Maricaulis maris: one gene and its partner. The protein of the gene in region 1 binds, or shares a complex with, the protein of each later gene. Links are inferred from orthologs where the notes say so. Each region holds a gene or a part of one and is shown on either strand. Other genes may lie near its edges.

Region 1 (3,598 bases):
GACCCGTCCGGATAGGCAAAGCTGACACCGGCGAGCGCCAGAGCGCCGGATTTGACCTCAAGAGCCGGCGCATCCAGTGCAGCGGTCACGGTTTCATCGGTGTCGAGTATGACGAAAACGCGCTCGAGGACCGCAAAGCCTTCCTGGACGACGGCGTTCAATGTTCCGAGCGCCCGGATGGCCGGCGAGATCACGCCGATCCCGGTCAAAACGCCGATGATATTGCCCAGCGAGGTCTCGCCCTCCAGCATTCGCCAGCCAGCAAAGGCGACCAGTCCGGCAAAGGCCAGCCCGCCGACCACTTCGAGGATCGGATCGACGCGGGCCTTGTTCTCGGTGATCTTCAGCAGGAAGCGCAGACGGTCGGCGAAGGATTGACGCGCGCGCTCGCCCTCATAGTCCTCAAGCCCATAGGTCTTGACCATGCGGGCGCCGGAGAAGCTTTCCTCGAGCTGGCTGGTGACCTCGCCCATCTGGGCCTGGGCCTGTGATGAGGTCTTGCGCAGGCGCTGGCCAATCCGGATCACCGGCCAGGCGGCGATCGGATAGACCACCAGGATCAGCAGCGACAGCATCCAGTCGAGGCTCAACATGACGCCGATCGTGATGATCACGGTCAGCACGTCGCGCATCAGGTTGTTGGAGAGACGGACGATCGTCTCGCGTAACAGGGTGATGTCATTGGTGAAGCGCGAGACCAGTGAGCCGGTGCCCTCGGCCTGCAGCCGGGCGAAATCAGCCCGGACCAGCTTGGCGAACATGGCGTTCTGCAGGTCCTGCATCACGTTCAGCGCGAGCCGGTTGGTCTGCACGGTCTGCAGATAGAGGCTGACGCCGCGAATTGTTGCCAAACCGACGACCGCCAGCGGGGCCAGCGGGAAGAAGTCGGCGGCGCCGGTATTCAGCTTGTCGAAGGTCCAGGCAATCACACCGGCATAGGAAGCCGCAGCCCCGGCCGTGATGGCCGACAGGATGAGGGCCAGCACGACAAGGCCGGGCCGCCGCCACAGCCAGTCACGCCACAGCCGTTTGCCAAGCGCAGCGGTCGAGGCCGGTTTGGCCTCGTCGGCGTTCGCCGGGCCGGAGTGTGCCGGGTCTGTCACGCCGCGTGTCGGACCCTAGCCGTCCTTCTTCTCGGTCGAGGGATCGAGAAGCTTGTGGGCGTGGATGATGAAATAACGCATATGGGCATTGTCGACCGTGCGCTGGGCCGCGCCTTTCCAGGCCGCGCGGGCTTCGGCATAGTTGCCGAATGCGCCGACAAAGTCGACGGCGTCGAGATCCTTGAATTCGCAGTTCTGCGGGTCGACGCAGGCCAGCTCGCCACCGATCACGAGGTGCAGCAGCTGGTTGTTGATCTTGGTTTCGGTCATGCCGGGCTCCTTGGGTTGGGCTGTCCGGGACGGGCCTAGAGGCCGCCGATGGACATGGCGTCCACAAATACGCTGGGGGCGTTAACAGATCCCCGAAATTCCAGATCACTGCCCGGAATGAGACGGGCATAGATGTCGATCAGATTGCCGGCGACGGTGATTTCGCTGACCGGATGGTCGATCTGGCCATCGGCGATGCGATAGCCGGAGACCCCGACCGACCAGTCACCGGTATTGGAATTCAGCGACGGGCCGAACATTTCCATGACCAGGACACCCTCCTTGATCCCGCCAATCAGATCGTCGCGGCTGGTCGAACCGGCTTCCATGTGGAAATTGGTCGGACCGGCACCGGGCGAGCCGCCCATATTGCGGCGGGCATGGCCGGTCGGCGCCATGTCGAGCTGGCGCGCGGCGGCGGAGTTCAGGAACCAGGTGGTCAGTCGGCCATCCTCGATTATGGCGCTGCGCTGATTGACCGTGCCTTCACCATCAAAGGGTGAGGAGGCATGGCCCCAGGCCCGGTGCGGATCGTCAATCACGGTGATGCCCGGCGCAAAGATCTGTTCGCCGAGCTTGTCGCGCAGGAAGGAGACGCCGCGGGCAACGGCCGGTCCGGAAATGGCCCCGGCCAGCGATCCGATAAAGGTCGTGGCGACGCGGCGATCAAAGACCACCGGCATCACGCCCGAGCCGAGCTTTTTCGGTCCGACCCGGCGGGCGGCCCGTTCACCGGCTTCGCGGCCGATCTCGACGCGGTCGCGCAGGTCGGCGCGGCGGCGGGCGCTGGTGGCGGCATAGTCGCGCTCCATGGCGCCGTCCTTGCCGGCGATCACGCTGGCGCCATAGCCGAAGACGCTCTTCTTCCAGCCGGCATTGAAGCCGGTGGAGGTGGCGTAGGCGGCGGCGCCCTGTCCGGACGAGGCAAAGGCCGCGTCGGTCATGGTCACGCCTTCGACGGCGCGGGCGGCGTTCTCAATGGCGAGCGCCGTTTCCTCGAGCTCTTCCGGTGACCATTCGCCGGCCTCGAACTGGTCGATCACCGGCGGTGTCTTGCACAGGCGCTCAGGGTCTGCCAGCGCGGCATAGGGGTCTTCCGGCGCAGCGCGGGCCATGGTCACGGCACGGCCAATCGTGAAGTCGCGTCCTTTTTCCGACAGGTCGGAGAAGGCGACGCCGGCATGGCGCTTGCCGACAAAGACCCGCAGACCCGCATCCAGTGTTTCCGACCGGCCGATATCCTCCAGCTTGCCGTCGCGCACCGAGAGCTCGGTTTCACGCGACTCGGCGACCGAGGCTTCGGCGCTGTCGGCGCCGGCTTTCAGCGCGCGGGCAACAAGGTCGGCTGCGATCTCTTGCAGGGCGGCGGGGTCGGGGGCTTTGAAGGTCTGTGTCATGCAAGCGCTATAGCCCCGCGAGGCCCCGCCGGGCAATGGCTCAACTGATGGCCGTCCAGATCAGGAAGCCCGAGCCGACAATCAGCGCCACCCAGGTGAGCAACGTGCCGACGGCACGACCAAACGAGGTCCCTGACGAGGTCGACAACCCCCAGGCATGCAGGACCCGGCTGAGCGTCAGCGTGATGCCGATGCCGTGCACGACCAGGATCGGGGCGCTGGACAGGGCGAGCGCGCCGATAATGATCAGGCCGACGGGGACGTACTCGATGGCATTGCCGTGAACGCGGCAGGCCCGCTCGAGCGCTTCATCGCCGCCGGTCCCGAAGCCGACCTTGGCGCGCTGGCGGTGGCGCACGACGTTGAAGGCGAGAGCCATGAGCAAAAGCCCGTTGATCCCGGTGTAGAGTGCAAAGGCGTCGATAGCGGTCATGGTGTCTCCCCCGTCTGACCGGCCCGGTTGTCCGGGCCTATTCTGTTTCTGCCGGTTCCTTGGTCGCCTGGCGGATGGCGTCGGCCAGTACGGCCGGCTCCTGGGCGCCGGACACGGCAAAGCGTCCGTTGAAAATATAAGTGGGCACGCCCGACACGCCGAGCTTGCGATAGAACAGCTCTTCTTCCCAGACGGCTTTCTCGTCGCGGTCGGTGGCCAGGAGGTCTGCGGTCACGGTGCGGTCCAGTCCGGCATCGCCCGCCAGCTCTGCCAGCGTATCGCGATCACCGATATTGCGGCCCTGCGAGAAGAAGGCCGCGAACAGGGCCTCCGCCATCGCGTCGGCCTTGCCCTGACCGCCGGCCCATTTCATCAGCCGGTGCGCATCGAGCGTA
Region 2 (3,676 bases), 1.7 Mb from region 1 along the record:
TTTCCGAGGACAGGTGCTCGCTCAGCTCGCGCTGGTAGGACAGGGTGCCGGAATAGAGGCTGCCATGGTTCTCGGTCTCATTGTGCTCATACCATTCCGGCGTCAGGGTCGAGCCGGACACCGCATAAACATCGGCGAAACGCACGCGGTGCCAGGTCCAGACATTGGCGCGGGCGTCGACGCGCAGGCGGGAATCGTCATCAATGTCCCAGTTCATCGACCAGGTCGGCGCGAACTCCTCGTACTGACGCTGGTCGTTATCGTGCCCCCGCCGAAATTCGACATCAGCGGCATCATGATCCGCGGTGTGACGCTCGACCCGGTTGCCGCTCATCCCGGTGTCGATGCCGAAGGTCATCTCGGTCGGCCCGACCGGGGTCGTGTAGGAGGCGATGATGCGCGGGCCGAGCCGTCCGCTGTCGGACATCTGGATCCGGGCATCCCAGGAACCGGCCCGGCCGGCACCCTCGCGCAGGATCACATTCACCAGCCGGGAGTGACCGCGCATGTCATATTGCGGCAGGGCTTCCTGGATCAACTCGATCCGTTCGACATCGCCAACCGGAATGCGCTGCAGCACCGTCTGCAGCGACAGCGACTTGTTGGACGGGCGTCGTCCGTCGATCAGCAGATTGCCGAAACTGTCGCCCAGGCCGCGTCGGCTGGTATCGCCGTTCGACAGGCCGAAGCCCGGCACGCGCGACACCATGTCGAGCGCGGTGACCGGAGCGTAGTCGGTAAAGAAGCCCGGCTCATAGGTGGCGACACCCGCCTGGCCTTGTACTTGCGGTGTCGTCACCGCTGCCGGTCCGTCCTGAACGGCCCAGGCTGGCGTTGCCAGGAGCGCGCCGATGCACGCACTGGCCGCCCCGTATCTGATTGTCCCTCGCATCATGTCCCTCAGTGTTGTTGCGGCCCCACGCCCCGCCAACCCGCTCTAGGGGTGACGGAGCGCGGCCGCTACGTAAGCTTCGGTAAGGTTGCTCACGGACCCGTTATGCGGGTGCCGCCCTGCCGGAGGGACGCTTCTCTAATTGTTTGATATTATGCGATAATATCGGCAGCCCGCCGACATGTTATCGACGTTTCGGCCCGACATGAAATTTCAGTCAGACGGGCTAGCTGCCCGATCCACCGACCGTCAGGCCGGAGATTTTCAGGCTCGGCTGGCCGACCCCGACAGGCACGCCCTGGCCCGCCTTGCCGCAGACGCCGACCCCCGGATCCATCTCGAAATCATCGCCGATCATGGTGATCTGGGTGAGGGCGGTCGGACCGTCGCCGATCAGGGTCGCGCCCTTGACCGGGGCGACGATCTTGCCGTCCTGCACGCGATAGGCCTCGGTGCACTGGAAGACGAACTTGCCGGAGGTGATGTCGACCTGGCCGCCGCCGAAATTCACGGCATAGATGCCGTCCTTCAGGCTTTCGACCATTTCCTCGCGCTTGTGCTCGCCGGCCAGCATGTAGGTATTGGTCATGCGCGGCAGGGGCGGGTGGGCGTAGGACTGGCGGCGGCCATTGCCGGTCGGCTTGTGACCCATCAGGCGGGCATTCATGCGGTCCTGCATATAGCCGGTCAGGATGCCGTCCTCGATCAGGACCGAGCGTTCGGTCGGCGTGCCTTCATCGTCAATCGTCAGCGAACCGCGCCGCTCCGGCATGGTGCCGTCATCGATGACGGTGACGCCCTTGGCCGCCACCTGCTGGCCCATGCGACCGGCGAAGGCGGACGAACCCTTGCGGTTGAAATCACCTTCCAGGCCGTGACCGACAGCCTCGTGCAGCAGGACGGCGGGCCAGCCCGGTCCGAGCACGACGTCGAACACGCCGGCCGGCGCGTCGACCGCATCGAGATTGACCCGGGCAATGCGCAGCGCCTCGTCGGCCATCGGTTTCCAGGCATCGGGTGTGATCCAGCGGTCGAACTCGGCCCGGCCACCGGCACCGGCGGAACCGGTCTCGCGGCGTCCACCGCGCTCAACGGTCACCGAGATGTTCAGCCGGACCAGCGGGCGGATATCGGTTTTCAGATCACCATCGGCGCGCAGGATCGAGACCGAGCGCTTGGCTCCGGCGATCGAGGCCGAGACCTGGACCACGCTGGCGTCCCTCGTCCGGCAATAGGCGTCGATTTCCTGCAGCAGGGCTGCCTTGGTCTCGAAACCGGGCCGGGCGACCGGGTCGATGGCATCATAGAGCTTGCGATTGGTGCCGGCCGGCGGCGGCGCCAGAACGCCGGCATGGCCACGCTTGACCGCCGAGGCGGCCTCGGCGGCGCGGCGGACGGCATCGAGCGTCGGGTCGGAGGAGTGGGCATAGCCGAACGCGTCGCCGGCCACGCAGCGCAGGCCGAAGCCGCGCGAGGAGTCCAGATTGGCGGCTTTCAGGCGGCCATCATCAAACACCAGCGATTCGGAAACCTCGGTCTCCAGGAAGAGCTCGCCATCATCCGCGCCATGCAGCGCGTCATGCAGGATGGGCTGCACGCTGTCGGCATCAAACTCGAACTGGCTGATCGGATCATCGGACATGATGCGCACACTCCCGGGGCTTCCATACACCTTACATAGTCGAGCACGTGCCGGGCGTGAACACAGGGCGGGTCGCGGAGCACAGTCGGGCCGGGCGTCCGCTCAGCCCTTGGCGGCGCTCACCCTGATTCGCAGACGCGGCATTTCGTCCTGCGACAGCGGCGGTTTCATCCCGGGCCGGAGGCGGTCTCACCGTCGGCACACCCCGGTCGCGTGGACCCGGGCGCCGGATCGAGTGCGGCGGCGCAGGCGGTTCCGGCCTGTCAGGGCAGGCCTCGAGCGCTGTATGAGACGAATGGACGCATCATTGCGGCCTTCCCGTCGCCGTGAAGCGCCCCATGATTGGTCGGGTACGAAACGACGGATGACCAGAGCGAATGAAGCTGGGTAAACGGCCTTCCACAGGAGCGCATTCTCCTGTAATGCCGCCCCTAGTGTGAATGATACGAGAAAATTACCGTTGACGGCCTGACACGGCTGGAGACGGGCTCTATATTCCGCCGCCACCGGTGGGTAGTCCCGCCTTAATGACTGACTTGTATGGGGAAGCCATGCGATTCCTGACCGCACTTGCGCTCACTTGGACGACTTTCGCTGCCGGCGCGTTCGCTACGCCCGGTCAACCGACTGACGGGGGCCTCGGCTTTCAGCCGGCCGTGACGCCGATCATGGAACAGGTGACCTCGTTCCATAATATCCTGCTGGTGATCATCACCGCGATCACGCTGCTCGTGATGGGCCTGCTGATCTATGTGATGATCCGGTTCAACCGGAAGGCCAATCCGACGCCATCAAAGAACAGCCACAACACGCTGCTCGAAGTGGTGTGGACGGCTGTGCCGGTACTGATCCTGATCGGGATCGCCATCCCGTCCTTCCCGCTGCTCTACTTCCAGGATGATATCCCGGAAGCCGACTTCACGCTGAAGGCGACGGGCAACCAGTGGAACTGGTCCTATGAGTATCCCGACCATGAAGTCGCGGAATACTTCTCCAACATGGTCGAAGAGCCGGATCTCCAGCCGGGCCAGCTGCGCAACCTGTCGGTCGACTATCCGCTGGTCGTTCCGATCGACGCCACGGTCCGCCTCCAGGTGACCGCGTCGGACGTCATCCACAACTGGGCGATGCCGGCATTCGGG

Evidence for each region. The genes of interacting proteins can lie anywhere in the genome.
Region 2: the proteins of AAA969_RS03160 (region 1) and tldD are in contact, whole or in part, in a solved structure (PDB 5NJ9), measured with the Escherichia coli proteins. The link is inferred for Maricaulis maris from one-to-one orthologs.

What each region holds. Positions count from the first base shown.
Region 1 is NZ_AP027270.1:708,384-711,981, forward strand. The notes cover bases 590-3,445. They hold AAA969_RS03160 (TldD/PmbA family protein), read right to left. Parts: upstream 2,771-3,445; coding sequence 1,409-2,770; downstream 590-1,408. Other genes in these bases: AAA969_RS03150 (ABC transporter ATP-binding protein), read right to left, coding at 590-1,103; AAA969_RS03155 (DUF4170 domain-containing protein), read right to left, coding at 1,119-1,373; AAA969_RS03165 (MAPEG family protein), read right to left, coding at 2,811-3,203; AAA969_RS03170 (DsbA family oxidoreductase), read right to left, coding at 3,241-3,445. In the rest of the region: more of AAA969_RS03150, read right to left, coding at 1-589; more of AAA969_RS03170, read right to left, coding at 3,446-3,598.
Region 2 is NZ_AP027270.1:2,361,619-2,365,294, reverse strand. What follows is about bases 327-3,260. They hold tldD (metalloprotease TldD), read right to left. Parts: upstream 2,535-3,260; coding sequence 1,119-2,534; downstream 327-1,118. Other genes in these bases: coxB (cytochrome c oxidase subunit II), read left to right, coding at 3,086-3,260; AAA969_RS11225 (TonB-dependent receptor plug domain-containing protein), read right to left, coding at 327-895. Outside these bases: more of AAA969_RS11225, read right to left, coding at 1-326; more of coxB, read left to right, coding at 3,261-3,676. UniProt on the Escherichia coli protein: Metalloprotease involved in CcdA degradation. Suppresses the inhibitory activity of the carbon storage regulator (CsrA).